Regions from separate parts of the Companilactobacillus halodurans genome, predicted to be linked through region 1. Evidence: predicted binding sites of a transcription regulator. Region 1 holds the regulator's gene; the other holds the start of a gene.
The links. The regulator LexA, encoded in region 1, represses DNA repair genes until DNA is damaged. The targets are predictions, from matches to a motif close to CNAACANNTGTTNG.
Positions count from the first base shown of each region.

Region 2: the regulator LexA is predicted to act here: its motif matches at 6,077-6,090, upstream of parE (DNA topoisomerase IV subunit B).

Region 1 is NZ_VDFO01000008.1:9,544-19,231, reverse strand. Features, by position in the region: gene serC (3-phosphoserine/phosphohydroxythreonine transaminase) at 225-1,310, shown strand; gene FHL05_RS02955 (3-phosphoglycerate dehydrogenase family protein) at 1,310-2,479, shown strand; gene lexA (transcriptional repressor LexA) at 2,533-3,156, opposite strand; gene FHL05_RS02945 (DUF896 domain-containing protein) at 3,251-3,493, shown strand; gene FHL05_RS02940 (YneF family protein) at 3,556-3,777, shown strand; gene purE (5-(carboxyamino)imidazole ribonucleotide mutase) at 4,071-4,553, shown strand; gene purK (5-(carboxyamino)imidazole ribonucleotide synthase) at 4,546-5,676, shown strand; gene purC (phosphoribosylaminoimidazolesuccinocarboxamide synthase) at 5,680-6,393, shown strand; gene purS (phosphoribosylformylglycinamidine synthase subunit PurS) at 6,407-6,655, shown strand; gene purQ (phosphoribosylformylglycinamidine synthase subunit PurQ) at 6,656-7,330, shown strand; gene purL (phosphoribosylformylglycinamidine synthase subunit PurL) at 7,330-9,540, shown strand; gene purF (amidophosphoribosyltransferase) at 9,525-9,688, shown strand, end outside.
Region 2 is NZ_VDFO01000062.1:650-8,034, forward strand. Features, by position in the region: gene FHL05_RS11875 (manganese-dependent inorganic pyrophosphatase) at 1-478, opposite strand, end outside; gene FHL05_RS11880 (LysR family transcriptional regulator) at 503-1,459, opposite strand; gene parC (DNA topoisomerase IV subunit A) at 1,554-3,998, opposite strand; gene parE (DNA topoisomerase IV subunit B) at 4,009-6,009, opposite strand; gene plsY (glycerol-3-phosphate 1-O-acyltransferase PlsY) at 6,219-6,839, shown strand; gene FHL05_RS11900 (hypothetical protein) at 6,981-7,385, shown strand, end outside.

The DNA.
Region 1 (9,688 bases):
TTTAAGTTAATTGGAGGTATTTTAATATGATAAAATTTAATATTAATAATTTAACAGTCTCCTCCAAGTCTACACGTTATACATGTAGGCTTATTAACTGACACAATAAACCTCATGTATGTAAGACAATTACATCTGTGAGGTTTCTAAAAATTAGAATTAATAATCCTCACAGAATATTGTCTGTGGGGATTTTTATTTTAATTTAAAAGGAGCTTTTGAATATGGAAGTATACAATTTTTCAGCAGGGCCAGCGACTTTGCCCAACTCAGTGATTCAACAAATTAAAGATGATTTGCCATCCTATAAAAATTCTGGAATGAGTGTTATGGAAATCTCTCATCGATCAGAATTGTTTGAAGAAATTATTCAACAAGCTCAACAAGATTTACGAGGTTTATTACAGATTCCTGATAATTATAGTGTGCTCTTTTTTCAGGGTGGCTGTACCTTGCAATTTAGTGCTGCACCATTAAATTTAGCAATAAAATATCATCGAATTGCTCTATTAGATAGTGGTCACTGGGCAATTAGAGCGATGGAAGAAGCTAAGAAAGTCAAAACTACGGTTGATATTTTAGCTTCTACAAAAAAGAACCATTATTCAAGATTGCCAACTTTGAGTGATTTTCCTCAAGATGAGTACGATTATCTACACATTACAACTAATAATACGATTGAAGGGACAGCTTATAAAAAAATTCCCCAAATAGGACAGACTCCTGTGGTAGCTGATATGTCATCTAATTTTCTTGGACAAAAATATCAAATTACGGATTTTGGATTAGTAATGGCAGGAGCTCAAAAAAACCTTGGAATAGCTGGTTTAACCGTTGTAATCGTCAAAAATGATTTATTTGCTCATGCTAAAAATTTGCCAAGTATGTTAGATTATCAACTTTTTTCTCAAAAAAATTCCATGTTCAATACGCCACCAGTTTTTGCAATTTATGTTGCTGGATTAGTTTTACGATGGTTGAAGCAACAAGGTGGAGTTTTGGAAATGCAAAAGCGTAATCAGAAAAAATCTAATTTGTTATACGATTTTTTGGATGAATCAAAACTTTTTACAGCACCTGTGAAAAAAGCAGACCGTTCTTTAACAAATGTTGTTTTTGTAACTGGTGATAAGTCAATCAATAGTCAATTGATAGCCCAAGCAAAAGATTATGGACTTTTAAATATTAAAGGTCATCGATTAGTCGGTGGAATGCGAGCCAGCTTGTACAATGCTATGCCTTATGCAGGAGTTGAAAAGTTGGTCAGCTTTTTAGGAAAATTTGAAAAAGATTATTGGGGGAAACACTAATGTATCAAGTTAAAACTTTTAATGCGATTGCCAAAAGTGGTTTAGAAATTTTTACAGATGATTTTCAAATCAATCAAACAGATAATCCTGATGCTTATTTGATTCGTTCGGTTAACTTATTGAATCAAAATTTGCCTCAGAACTTAAAAGCCATTGTTAGAGCTGGTGCTGGAGTTAACAATGTTCCTTTGAAACAAGCAACTAAAAAAGGAATAGCTGTTTTTAATACACCAGGCAGCAATGCAAATGCAGTTAAAGAATTGGTGATTTCCTTGATGATTGCTACCACTAGAAATCTTTTTTCAGCAAATGAATATTCAATAGCCCATGCTCAAGCGGATATTTCACAAAGAACCGAAAAAGATAAGACCAAATTCAACGGCAGTGAATTGGCTGCAAAAAAGTTAGCTGTGATTGGTCTGGGTCATGTTGGATCATTGGTGGCAAATGCAGCCATGCAATTAGGAATGAAGGTCATTGGTTTTGATCCTTATTTATCTACTAATGGAGCCTGGCGAATTGATAATAAAGTTAGGCGAGTCGATTCGATAAAAAAAGCTGTTCAAAATGCTGATTTTGTGACTGTTCACGTACCCAAAAATGATGCAACAATCGATTTAATTGGGACTAAAGAAATCGATGAAATGAAGGAAAATGTCATTTTATTTAATTATTCAAGATTAGGGATAATTAATAATAAAGCAGTTGTAAAAGCACTTCGTCATCAAAAAATCAGTCATTACTGTACTGATTTTGGAGAACCTTTGATTGCAGGAAATTCTTCGATTACAATCACGCCTCATATTGGAGGTTCAACAATTGAAGCTGAATCTAATGGTGCCACTCAAGGAGCAAAAACGGTAATGGATTATTTGGAATCAGGGGATACTAAACATTGCGTCAACTTGCCGAATCTTGAAGTTCCATTTGAAACAGAATTTAGAATTACGGTGATTCATCAAAATATTCCTAATATGGTTGGTCAGATCAGTACCCAAATCGCCAATAAAAAAATCAATATAGAGAATATGAGTAATGCAGCAAAAGGAGAAATTGCTTATACGATTGTTGATGTTGACAATTTAAAAACAAATGATATCGACGAATTGAAAAATGCTTTAGAGTCGGTTACAGAAGTTTATCGTGTTCGTATAATTAAGCATCAGTAAAAAATACGAAAAAAAAGATTGCTAACTTTTCAATCAGCAATCTTTTGATAGTTTTAAAAAATTTGTGAACGGTATAAGCCAACAACTTTGCCGAGAATTTCAACATTATCCAAAATGATTGGATCCATGGTATCATTTTCTGGTTGAAGGCGATAATGACCGTGTTCTTGATAAAATCTCTTACATGTTGCTTCGATGTCTTCAGTCATTGCAATAATGATTTCGCCGTTATTGGCAAAATTTTGCTCATGGACGATGACGTGATCGCCATCGTAAATTCCAGCATTGATCATACTTTCACCGTGAATCTCAAGCATGAACAATTCGCCAGAATCACGATTCAAGTCAGGTGGAATTGGGAAATAACCGTCAGGGTTTCTTTCAGCGGTAATTGGTTGACCAGCGGCAACAGCACCCAAGATAGGGATTTGTTTTGACTTGATTCCAATAGAGTTTAGACCGGCACCAGTTAACTCGATTGCTCGAGGCTTGGTAGGGTCACGTTGAATGAATCCTTTTTTTTCAAGACGAGATAGGTGACCATGAACCGTTGATGTTGAAGATAAATCTACGGCTTCGCAAATCTCTCTTACAGTTGGCGGATATCCATGTTCATCTAAATAATCATAAATGCATTGTAAAATTTTTGACTGTTTAGAGCCTTCAGCTTTTGACATTAGAACACCTCATTGTTAATATCTTAAATAGATTGTATCAAAATTTGAATACAAGTTCAAACAAGTGTTCGATGTAATGAGGAGAGACAAAGTTATGAACGAACAAGATGAGTTGTTAAAGAAGATTAACGAACTAGCTCACAAGGCTAAAGCTGGTACTATTACTAAAGAAGAAGAGGACCAACAAGCTCAATTGCGTAAGGAATACCTCAAGAATTTCCGTGCAAGTTTTAAGTCTCGATTAGAAATGTTGAGAGTTTATAATAAAGAGGGGGAAGAAGTTACTCCGGAAAAAGTTCGCGAAATTCAACGCAAAAAGGGATTACGTGACGATTAAGGCTTTCAATTAGGGAGTTTTTTTTGTAATATTAATAGATGTATGGAAAGGGTGAAACATAAATGGGAACAACTATAGTCGTTGGTATTTTAGCTCTATTGGTTGGTTTAGTTGGTGGTTTCTTCGCTGCCAGATGGTACATGAAGAAATACTTCCAAGATAACCCACCAATCAGTGCGGATATGATTAAGCAAATGATGGCTCAAATGGGACAAAAACCATCACAGAAGAAACTTAATCAATTGATGAGTACCATGAAGAATTCACAAAAGAAGAACAAGTAAGATATTATTTAGGATAATAGTTTTTGATTATTTTCTTAAATTGAAAAGGACTTAAAAATCGTATAACGATTTTTAAGTCCTTTTTTTTTTTGCATAAATCAGGAGAATATCTTTATATTAAATCATTAATTAATTCCGAACTTTAAACTGTATTATTTAAATTAAATTACAAATGAAACCGATAAGTACGAATAATTATTAAAAATAAAAGTATAAAATTCGTATTTACCGTTGAAACCTAACGCATATCTTGGTAAACTTTGAATACCAAAGCAAGAAAGGTGGAATTTTTAATGAGTGATGTCGCAATCGTAATGGGCTCGATTTCTGATTTAAAAGTTATGCAAAACACGATCGATGTCTTGGATGAGTTGGGTGTAAGTCACCAAACCAAAGTTATTTCAGCACATCGAATGCCTCAAGAAATGTTAGATTTTGCAAAAAAAGCTGTGGATGATTTCCAGGTAATTATTGCTGGTGCTGGTGGGGCAGCGCATTTGCCGGGGATGATTGCTTCTTCGACAGTCTTACCTGTAATTGGAGTTCCGGTTCCTTCTAAATATTTAAAAGGAATGGATTCATTATTATCAATTGTTCAAATGCCAGCTGGAGTTCCAGTAGCAACAGTTTCGATTGGTGAGGCAGGGGCGAAGAATGCCGCGATTCTTGCTACAAAAATTTGTGCTTTGAAAAATGAAGCTTATCAAAAATCCTTAGTTGATTATCAGCAACAAATGCACGATAAGTCACTGGAAAGTGGGAAAAATCTTGACTAAAAGCATATTGCCTAATTCCACGATTGGAATTATCGGTGGCGGTCAATTAGGTCAGATGATGGCTTTTGAAGCTAAAGCTATGGGTTATAAAGTTATTATTCTTGATCCTCAAGAGAATTGTTCCGCTGCCCAAGTTTCTGACGACCAGATTGTCGCCAATTATGACGATTTAGAAAAATTGATTGAACTAGCTAAGCGTTGCGATGTCTTGACATATGAGTTTGAAAACGTTGATGCTAAAGCAATTAATGAAGTTAAAAAATATACTCAAGTTCCTCAAGGTACCAAAGCTTTAAGCGTGACGCAAAACCGTGTTTCTGAGAAAGATTTTATTGAACAAAGCGGCTTTCAAACTGTTCCTCACGTCGTAATTAAAAATATCTTCGAATATCATCGAGGCATCGAAAAATTAACTGCTCCCGTAATCTTAAAGACCATTAGAGGCGGCTATGATGGGAAAGGTCAAATACTAATCGAAGATCCAGATGACGTTTGTTATGCCGATATTGAAGAATTGTTGATGCAAGGTCCATGCATGTTAGAGAAGAAGATCAATTTGAAAAAAGAAGTTTCAGTTGTAGTTTCTGCTAATAGTGATGGTCAAACTTCAATTTTTCCCATTATTGAAAATGTTCATCGTCACAATATTTTGCACCTCAGTACTTGCCCAGCTCAATTGAGCGAACAAGCCAGTCAACACATTTACCAAGTTGGCGAGACTTTGGCTAAGGAATTGGAACTAGTGGGTACGATGTGTATTGAATTTTTTGTTTCAGATGACGATGAAGTGTTTGTTAATGAAATTGCACCGCGACCACATAATTCCGGTCATTTAACGATTGAAGCTTGCAATATTTCACAATTCAATAGCCATATCAGAGGCGTCTGCAACTTACCAATGCCTGAGGTCGAACTATTTAAACCAGCTTTAATGGTTAATTTATTAGGACAGCACTTAGAAAATGCGAAAGCTGAATTGAATTTGCATCCGGAATGGAACTTCCATGATTATGGAAAAGATGCCATTAAAGAAAATCGTAAGATGGGACATATCACAGTTTTAAGCGACAATTTAACACAAGCAAAACAAGCTATCGAAAATAATCCAATTTGGAGAGTGTAAATTATGACTGATGAGAAGTTGCTCTATGAAGGAAAAGCCAAGAACGTCTACCAAGCAAAACAGGCTGATGAAGTTTTGATGGTTTATAAAGACCAAGCTACTGCTTTTAATGGTAAGAAAAAAGAACTTGAACCAGGCAAGGGCGTTTTGAACTGCAAAATATCAAGTTTAGTTTTTGATTATTTAATTAAAAATGGCATCAAAACTCATTTAGTAAGAAATGTTTCAGATCATGAACAATTGGTTAAAAAAACTGAAGTCTTTCCTCTGGAAGTCGTTTTAAGAAATATTACAGCTGGAAGTTTTGCTAAGAAATTCGATGTCGAAACTGGAACGCACTTAGAAGAACCTATCATCGAATTTTATTACAAGAGCGATGCTTTAGATGATCCCTTTATCAATGAATCACAGATTCACGCCTTGAAAATTGCTGACAAACAAGACATTCAATATATCAAAGAATTAACTTTAAAAATCAATCAGTTGTTGATTCCATTTTTTGCTCAAGGCAATTTTGATTTGGTCGATTTTAAATTAGAATTTGGCAAAATTGGTTCAGAAATTATTTTAGTCGATGAATTTTCACCTGACAATTGTCGTCTTTGGGATAAACAAAGTCACGATTCAATGGACAAAGATGTTTTCAGAAAGCATGAAGCAGATTTAGTAACAACTTATCAAAAAGTTTTGGATCGCTTAGTATCGCAAGAAAATTAATTAGGAGAAGAAGATGAAATTAGTTAAAGTTTACGTTACCTTGAAAGAATCTGTTTTGGACGCGCAAGGAGAGGCAATTAAGTCTGCCATTCAAACTATGGGTTACAACCAAATCTCTGATGTCCATATGGGTAAATATTTTGAATTGAAATTTGAAAATGATTACGCAAATTTGGAAAAAGATGTTGATTTGATTTGTGATGATTTACTCGCCAATCCTAACGTGGAAACTTATCGTTATGAGATTTTGGAGGGAGAATAAATGAAGTTTGCGGTCATTAATTTTCCCGGTTCTAATTGCGATATGGATTTATATTATGCCATTCGCGACGGAATCAAAGAAGAAGTTGAATTAGTTGATTACAGAAAGACTAGCCTAGAAGGCTTTGATGGTGTTTTGATTCCAGGTGGCTTTTCTTATGGCGACTATTTAAGAAGCGGTGCAATTGCAGTTCATGCACCAATCGTGAAAGAAATTATTCGTTTTGCAAATGAAGGAAAAGTTGTTTTCGGAGTTTGCAATGGTTTTCAAATTTTAACTGAATTAGGACTTCTTCCTGGGGCTTTGATTAAAAACGAACAAGGACGTTTTATCTGTGAAACAGTCGCTTTGAAAGTTATCAATGATCAGACGCCATTTACGAATCTTTATCAAGCTGGTAAGAAAATCAGAATTCCCGTAGCTCATGGTGAAGGTCGTTATTATTGCGATGAAGCTACTTTAAAAGAATTGAAAGAAAATAATCAAATTGCCTTTCAATATGGCGACAATGTTAATGGCTCCGTCGACCAAATTGCTGGGGTTTTGAATAAGCAAAAGAATGTTTTAGGAATGATGCCTCACCCAGAACGAGCAATCGAAAAAATTCTTGGTTCTGACGATGGCTTAAAACTTTTCCAATCGATTATCAATTATCAAGTAAAGGTGAATAATTAATGGCTGAACCTACTCCAAAACAAATCAAAGACCAAAAATTATATCAACAATGGGGCTTAACAGACTCTGAATATGACTTAATCAGTGAAAAAATCCTTCAAAGATTACCCAATTACACTGAAACTGGTCTCTACTCAGTTATGTGGAGTGAACACTGTTCTTATAAGAACTCGAAAAAGGTTTTACGAAAAATGCCTAATAAGAGCAGCCGCGTTCTAGCAGGTCCTGGTGAGGATGCTGGGATTCTTGATATTGGCGATAACCAAGCGGTCGTTTTCAAGGCTGAAAGTCACAATCACCCATCAGCTGTTGAACCTTATCAAGGTGCAGCGACAGGTGTTGGTGGAATTATCAGAGATATTTTCTCAATGGGCGCTCAACCAATTGCACTTTTGAATAGTTTGAAATTTGGACCAATGAATAATGGTCATACGAAGCACTTGGTCAATGAAGTAGTTGCTGGAATCGGTGGTTACGGAAATTGTATTGGTTTGCCAACAGTGGGTGGCGAAATCTCTTTTGAAGATTGCTATGAACAAAATCCACTTGTTAACGCCATGTGCGTGGGTTTATTGAACAATGTCGATTTCAAACCAGGAACTGCTAGCGGCGATAATAATTTAATCATCTATGTTGGAGCAAAGACTGGACGTGATGGAATTCATGGTGCAACTTTTGCTTCTGACGAATTTACAGATACCAAGAATAAGCAACGTTCTGCCGTTCAAGTTGGTAATCCTTTTATTGAAAAATTATTGATGGATGCCTGTGTCGAAATTATTGCGAAACATCCAAACTGGGTCTTAGGAATTCAAGACATGGGAGCAGCTGGATTAGTTTCTTCAACTGCTGAAATGGCTTCAAAAGCTGGCAGCGGTCTAGTTTTGAATTTAGACAAAGTGCCACAACGTGAAACTGAAATGACGGCTTATGAAATGATGCTTTCAGAATCACAAGAAAGAATGGTCTTGTGCGTTAAGCCAGAATTTGGCGATGAGGTTATTCGTTTCTTTAAAAATTATGAATTAGATGCCGTTATTATTGGTCGAGTAACTAGTGATAAGCAGTATAAGATTTATCATCAAAATATTTTGGTCACTGATATTCCAGTCGATAGTTTGACAGAAGACGTTCCTGAATATGATCGAGCAGAAAAACAACCGGCAAGAATTGATCAAGATAAAGATTATCATTTCATTCCTGAAGTTAATTCACTGGAAGAAACTTGGAACAAGATGTTGCGACGTCCAAATATCGCCAGTAAAAAACACTTCTATCAAACTTATGACTCACAAGTTAAGGCTAATACCTTGATAAGGCCTGGCGGCGACAGTGGCGTCGTTCGAATTCGTGGAACAAAAAAAGCTATTGCGATGACTAACGATAGCAATTCCAAATATGTTTACCTCGATCCATACGTTGGTGGCCAAATCGCCGTAATGGAAGCTGCCCGAAATATTGTTGCCACTGGAGCATTGCCAATCGGAATAACCGATTGCTTGAATTATGGAAATCCCGAAAATCCTGAAGTCTTTTGGGAACTGGACCAAAGCGTTCAAGGAATCGCTAGTGCCTGTGAAGCAATTGATACACCAGTAATTTCAGGTAATGTGTCACTCTATAACGAATACAACGATGTGGCAATTTATCCTAGTCCGATGGTTGGAATGGTCGGCCTATTGACAGATATCGACGATTTAATGACGAGTGATTTCAAATCTGCCGGCGACTTAATTTATCTTTTTGGTAAGACAGAAGATGATTTCAATGGTTCAGAGATTCAAATGGAACAATTGGGTGAACTAAAAGGTGGACTTAGAGATCTTGATTTGAACCGAGAACGACTTCACCAAGACTTAATTAGACGCGCAATCAGTCAAAAATTGGTCAAGAGCGTTCATGATGTTTCGGAAGGTGGATTAGCGATTGCTCTTTCAGAATCTGCTTTTGACAATCATTTGGGCTTTGAAATCTCAACTGGCTTAACATCAGCCCAACTGTTCTCAGAATCACAATCTCGCTTCTTAGTTTCAGTAGCTCCAGAAGACCAATTTAAATTTGAAAAATTAATTCAACAAAATTTTGAATGTTTAGGAAAAGTTACTAACGAACCAATTTTTAACGTTAAAACTGCTAATGAAGCTGTCATGATTGATGGCAAAAAGGCAGCAACTAATTGGAAAGAGGCGATTGCGTGCTCAATGAAGTAAAGAGTTTAAATGAAGAATGTGGGGTTTTTGGCGTCTGGGGCGCTGAAAATGCGAATTACCTAACTTATTTAGGTTTGCACAGTTTGCAACATCGTGGTCAAGAAGGGGCCGGAATCGTTGCTAACGATGGTAAAAAATTGCGAACTTA
Region 2 (7,385 bases), on a different contig from region 1:
TTGTAGGTGATTTCAACAACAATGTATCAGAAATGATTGATGAAGCCATCAAAGCAGCAATTTTAGCAGGTACTTCAACATCGTTTTCGTTGTACATCTTCCAAATAATTGTACTTACACAACCAAGTGGTTCAGCACGATAGTACAATGGCAATTTTGTTTCAAAGTTAGCGATTCTGTGGTGATCTACAACGTGTGTGATTTGAACATCGTCAATATCAGGAACGCTTTGTTGTTTTTCGTTGTGATCAACGAGCATAACTTTCTTAACTTCACCATTGATGGCTGAGATGATACGTGGATATTTAGCATCAAAGTGGTTATAAACAAACTTTGTTTCCAAGTTTGGTTCGCCTAAAGCAACAGCTTCAGTGTTATAACCTAATTGATTTTGCAAATATGAATAAGCAACTGCTGCTGAAACAGCATCTGTATCAGGATTTTTGTGTCCAAAAACTAATTCTTTTTCCTTTGGCATGTGTACTATACCCCTTTATATAATTTATCTTGAAGATTTGAGACGATCGATATAACTCATCTCATTTAAGAAATTATCCCATTCTGTCAAGAATTCTTGAATCCGTGGTATCTTTTCTTTATCTTCTCGATATACAAATGATAAATCACTTGATATGGCTGGTTCAAGTGGTGTTTGATAAAGTTTAAACATCTCTTGATGAGCAATGCAAAAGCTTAACGGTAAAATCGTATAAACATCGTCTGATTCTTGAGCAAACTTCAAGAGTTGATAAGGGGATGAAAATCTAGCAATGACCTTAGGGTCATCTACTAAAGCATCCCTGAATCTCTCTCTCAACAATTCTGCAAAGTAATATGTCTCCAAATAAGTTGCCCAAGGTTTAGCGATGGCATCCTTATAACGGACAGATTTTTTCTTGTTAAGTTTTTCATCGCCATGAATCAACATAATATTATCACTGAAAATCTTCTTCGACTTATAAATTTTCCAACTCTTAATATTCTTATCAGGTAAATACATAATTGCTAAATCAATTTGATTATTTTGAATATTGTCCCAGAGTTCTTTTCTCGTCAAAAGATTCAAATCAATGATGACATTTGGATTGATTCGATTATATTCAACAATAAAATCTTCAATGACCATCGACTCAGCCGTCGATAATAAACCAATACTTATTGTACCAGTTTTTTCCGATGACTCTTGTTGAATTTGGTCAGTGACGCCATTGATCAGATCAAAAATCTGATGGGTCGTTTTTAAAAGCGACGTCCCAGCATCGGTCAAATAAATCTTTTTGCCAACGCTGTAAAACAATGGTGCTCCCACGACTTTTTCAATTTTTTTGATTTGTTGCGTCAAAGCTGGTTGAGTAATCCCCAGCAATTGTGCTGTCTTCGTGTAACTCATATTTTTAGTCAATTCATCAAAGTAATTCAATGCTTTGGAACTAAAGACTCTTCTCGATTTTTCGTCCAGCAATAAAAGAATCCTCCTAAGTATTTGTGAAAGTAAAAATTAATATATTCAATAAGATAATCATACTATATAAAGTTAAACTATGCTGTTGATATTACTTCTTTTCAGCAATTTTTTTCACAAATCTGATTGGTTCGCCATCGCTCTTCGGATCCATAACAAATGATCCATTTGAATATCGATCAGTACTTTGGTGACTTGCTCGATCAATTTTAATTTCGTTATTAGAATCAGTCACAATTGAAATTTCCTCTTGATTCAAAAGATTCGTTACTAAACAAATTCGATGTGGCTGACGTTTCAATTCACGCAAGGTCAAAACTCCACGACGAGCTCGACTAGTTACCGGAATTTCTGACAATTTCATCTGTTTGTATGAACCACGTTGCGTCAAAATAACTATCTTCTCATTTTCATCTTGGCTCAAGAAATAACCAGCTAATTCATCATCATCTTTTAGACTGACGAATTTAACGCCAATAGCCTTGCCACTGACTTCTGGTACTTCGCTGACAGGAAAGGCTGAAGCGTATGAATTTTTGGTAAAGACATAAATCAAATCTAAAGAATCAGGTTCAACATAGTAAACATCTAAGACTCGAGCCCCATCAGTCTTTAATTTGGCATATTTTGAAGCTCGAGATTTATAAGTCCGACCTGGCAACAAATCTTTGAAAGAAACTTGCTTAACATAATTTTCACTCGTACCAATCAAGAAATTACCAGTCTCTTTTAAATCTTTAAAGACAAAGGTCCTTAAAATCGATTCATCGCTATCTAAGCCGATTACTTGCGACAAATGAGATCCAGTATCTTTCCAACGACTATCTTCAATTTCAAAGACTTGTCGATAAATCAGATTTCCTTTATCGGTAAAGATAAAGACATGATCTAAGGTATTGACATTTTCATCTGCAATTGGATAATCGGCATCTTTTAAGCCATTATCATCCGCAGTCGATGCTTGATAAGAACGAAGACTGCTGCGTTTAACATAGCCGTCATGGCTGACCAATAAACGAACATCCTCACTGGCAACTAAGACGCTTGTATCGACTTCAATCTCTGAAACCTTATCTTCAATCTTAGTACGACGACTATCGCCATAATTCTTACGAACTTCTAGCAATTCTTTTTTAATAACTGACATTAAAGTCTTAGGGTCACTAATAATTTTATCAAGTTTTTTAATTTGTTGTTTTAATTCTTTATCTTCTTTTTCCAAGTCAGTTACATCGGTATTAGTTAAACGATATAACTGCAATGAAACAATAGCCTCAGCTTGTTCGTCGCTGAATTGATAATTTTTAATCAAATTATTCTTAGCATCAGATTTATTCTTACTGCTACGAATAGTCTTAATTACCTTATCAAGAATCGAAAGGGCCTTGATTAAGCCTTCAACGATGTGCAAACGCTTCTTAGCTTTAGTCCGATCGAACTCGCTGCGACGTAAGACGACGTCTTTTTGATGTTCCAGGTATTCCTTCAGGATTTGAACCAAACCGACCTGCTGAGGACGCATGTCAGCAATGGCAACCATGTTAAAGTTATAAGAAACTTGTAAATCAGTATTTTTAAACAAGTAATTTAAAATACCATTAGCATCGACATCACGCTTTAATTCAACTACGATCGACAAACCTTGACGGTCACTTTCATCACGAACTTCTGCAATGCCATCGACTTTCTTTAAGACTCTAACTTCATCCATTTTCTTGACTAACTGGGCTTTGTTCACTTCATAAGGTATCTCGGTAATCACAATTTGTGATTTATGACCACGCAATTCTTCGATAGAAGTCTTGGAACGTAAGTAAACTTTACCTCGTCCAGTCTTATAAGCATCCCTGATACCTGATTTACCTTGCAAGATACCGCCGGTTGGGAAATCTGGCCCTTTAACGATTTGCATTAATTCGTCTAAGGTAATATCCGGTTTTTCAATCATTTTGATAGTTGCATCGATAACTTCAGTCAAGTTGTGTGGTGGAATCTCCGTTGCATAACCCGCTGAAATACCAGTTGCACCGTTGACCAAAAGATTAGGAAATCTAGCAGGAAGAACCTTAGGTTCTTTTTGCGTGTCATCGAAATTCCACTCTTCGTCAACTGTATCTTTATTGATATCACGCAACATTTCCGCCGAAATCTTGCTCAAACGAGCTTCAGTATAACGCATCGCAGCTGGTGGATCGCCATCCATTGAACCATTGTTACCGTGCATTTCAATTAGCGGTTCACGTAATTTCCAATCTTGAGATAGTCGAACCATTGCCTCATAAATAGACGAATCACCATGAGGGTGAAAGTTACCCATGACATTTCCGACACCCTTCGCAGATTTACGAAAACCCTTGTCATAAGTATTGCCATCAAGAAACATCGAATACAGAATTCTTCGCTGAACCGGTTTTAAACCGTCACGAATATCAGGTAAAGCTCTTTCTTGAATAATTGATTTTGAATATCTCGCAAATCGATCTCCCATGATTTTTTCGAGCGAGATATCTTGAATTTTAGGAGAATTTTCAGTCACTATTTATCACCTATTCCTTATTCAATAAATCGTCAACGATTTTTTTATCGATTGGATCAGTCTCTTCAACGTTTTCCAAGATATGGTCTCCTTCTTCGGTACCGTTGAAACGAACATTGCTTTCAATCCAATCACGCCTTGGTTTTACCTTATCGCCCATTAATGTAGTTACACGACGTTCTGCTAAGGCAGCATCATCAATGTTAACTCTGATTAAGATACGATTCTTTGGATCCATAGTTGTCTTCCAAAGTTGGTCAGCATTCATTTCACCAAGTCCTTTGAATCGTTGCAATTCATAACCTTTGCCCATTTTATCGATAGCTTCTTGCAACTCATCAGGAGTCCAAGCATATTCGATCTTTGTTTTAGCACCTTTACCCTTTTGCAATTTGTAAAGTGGCGATAGGGCAATATAAACATGTCCTGCCTCAACTAGCGGTCTCATATAACGATAAAAGAAAGTCAAAAGTAAAATTTGAATATGGGAACCATCATCATCGGCATCGGTCATAATAATAATTTTATCGTAATTACGATCTTCCAATTTGAAATCTGCTCCAACGCCTGCACCAATTGTGTAGATCATGGTATTGATTTCTTCGTTTTTATAAATATCTTCAAGTTTAGCCTTTTGAGTATTCAAGACTTTTCCACGTAATGGCAAAATAGCTTGGAACTTGCGATCACGTCCCTGCTTAGCAGAACCACCAGCAGAATCACCTTCGACTAGGAACAATTCGTTTTTAGCAGCATTCTTCGATTGAGCAGGCGTCAGCTTACCAGATAATAAACCATCGCCCTTTTTGCTCTTCTTGCCATTACGAGTACTCTCACGAGCTTTTCTGGCTGCATTTCGAGCTTCACGAGCTCTTAAGGCTTTTTTAACTAATGTCTGAGCCTGCTCGCCATTTTCCATCAAGTAAAAACTCATTTGTTCATAAACTAATTGGTCAACTGCACCACGTGCTTGTGGAGTTCCCAGTTTTCCTTTAGTTTGACCTTCGAATTGTAAAATCTCTTCAGGAATACGAACAGAGATAATTGCTGACAAGCCTTCACGAACATCGCTACCTTCAAGGTTCTTGCTATTTTCTTTTAACAAGCCGACCTTTCGAGCGTAATCATTGAAAGCCTTTGTCAAACCTGACTTCATTCCGGCTTCATGCGTCCCACCATCAGCAGTCCGAACATTGTTGACGAATGAAATAATGTTTTCGGAATAACCGTCATTGTATTGACCAGAAAATTCAATTTCGATTTCAGAATTGGTACCTTCGATATAAAAGATTCCACCGAGAGTATCTTTTCCTTCGTTGAGATACTTAACAAAAGATTGGATTCCATCTTCGTAATGGAAAACATCCTCGCGAACTTCTTCACCACGTTTATCCGTAATAGTGAATTTAACACCCTTGAGCAAAAAGGCTGATTCTCTAAGTCTTTCTGCTAATGTGTCGTAATTAAATTTAATTGTTTGGAAAATTGAGGCGTCGGGCTTGAAACTAATCGTTGTTCCGCTGCCCTCTTTTGTGGAACCCGTCTTTTTAAGAGTCCCAACTGGATGACCACCATTTTCAAAGCGTTCTTGATAAACTTTGTGATCACGAACAACACGAACTGTCATCCATTCAGACAAAGCGTTAACAACTGATGAACCAACACCGTGCAATCCACCGGAAGTTTTATAGCTGTTCTCAGAGAACTTACCTCCAGCGTGCAGCACTGTCAAAATAACCTCAATCGTTGGTTTTCCAGAAGCATGCATCCCTGTTGGCATCCCACGTCCGTGGTCAACTACAGTAACGCTGCTATCTTTGTTGATTGTCACATTGATTTCCTTACCAAAACCGGATAAGGCCTCATCAACTGCGTTATCAACAATTTCATAGACCAAGTGATGTAGTCCGCGTGTATCAGTGGACCCAATGTACATACCAGGTCTTTTCCGTACGGCTTCTAATCCTTCAAGGATTTGAATCGACGAATCATCATAAGATGACTTTGGCATTTATATCATTCCTTTTTCATTTAATGCTAATTCAATATTCTAGTATTATAACACTATTCACGATATACGAATATGTGTTCGTATTCAAGAGAAATCTTTTATTTTTCCCCGAAATAGTGGATAATGTCTAGGTTGGTATTTATAATTTTATTTAAAACACCATAGAGTTACAATATACCAAAAAATAAAGCTGAGAGAGTGATTTTTTAATGAAACTTCTCATTTGTGCAATTTTGGCCTATCTAATTGGGTCATTTCCAACCGCTTATCTTGTCGGAAAAACTTTTTTCCATAAAAATATTTTTGATTACGGCAGCGGTAATGTTGGAACTACAAATGCTTACCGAGTCTTCGGAAAATTTGCCGGGACTGTTGTTTTGATTATCGATATCTTAAAAGGAACTTTAGGCGCCTTGATGCCAGTCTTCTTTAATTTGGATCGGCATTGGGTCTTATTTGTCGGCATCTGTGCCGTAATTGGACACTGCTATTCAATTTTCTTGAAATTCAGAGGTGGCAAAGCGGTCGCTACTAGTGCTGGGATTCTTTTAGCCTACAATCCACTTTTATTTACCCTCTGTTTTATCTTTTTAGCAGCCATCGTCTATACAACTAGTATGGTCAGCGTTGCCAGTTTAACGACCGTCTTATTTTTTGCCATTGCTAGTCTCTTTTTGCATGACTGGATTTTGACGACCGTCGCTGTTATTGTTACTATCATCGTTTATTTCCGCCATATTCCTAACATCAAGCGCCTACTTAAAGGTCAAGAAAATTTAGTTCCGATTGGATTACGATACAAAAAGCAACAACGTGAAAAAAGTAAATAACCAATTAAAAGGCTGAGAAGAAATTCTCAGTCTTTTTTTAACTTAAGGAAATGTTTTTGGTGTTAGAATGTATGCGATTACTATTCAACATACTTACTTTCAATGAATCACGGACAATTAAATATCTTGGGAGGATTTATTATGAAAACAACTAAACTGGTAGTTGGAATTTTGATGATTGTCTTGTCTTTTATCATTGGTTTTCAAGGTATGGCCGCCGGCATTCTCAACGCCTTTGCTGATAAAGGCGCAACTAGCGGCAGTGCTGGTATTTTAATGGCAATTGCTTATATGGTCTCAGGAATTGTTTACTTAGCCACCCAAAGCAAACAAGGCTTAGGAGGAGACATTGCCAATGCAATAATCTTAGGATTGTTTGGATTTATCGCCATTTTTAACGCTAACAAACTTTTTGGCGATTTGATAGTCTGGATCATATTGGGATTCTTAATCGGATTTGGATTTTTAATTTGGCATGTGATTAAAAATAAATCGATTCAAAAAAAGGTTCAAAATACTTCGCAACAAAATAATTTTTCCATGCAA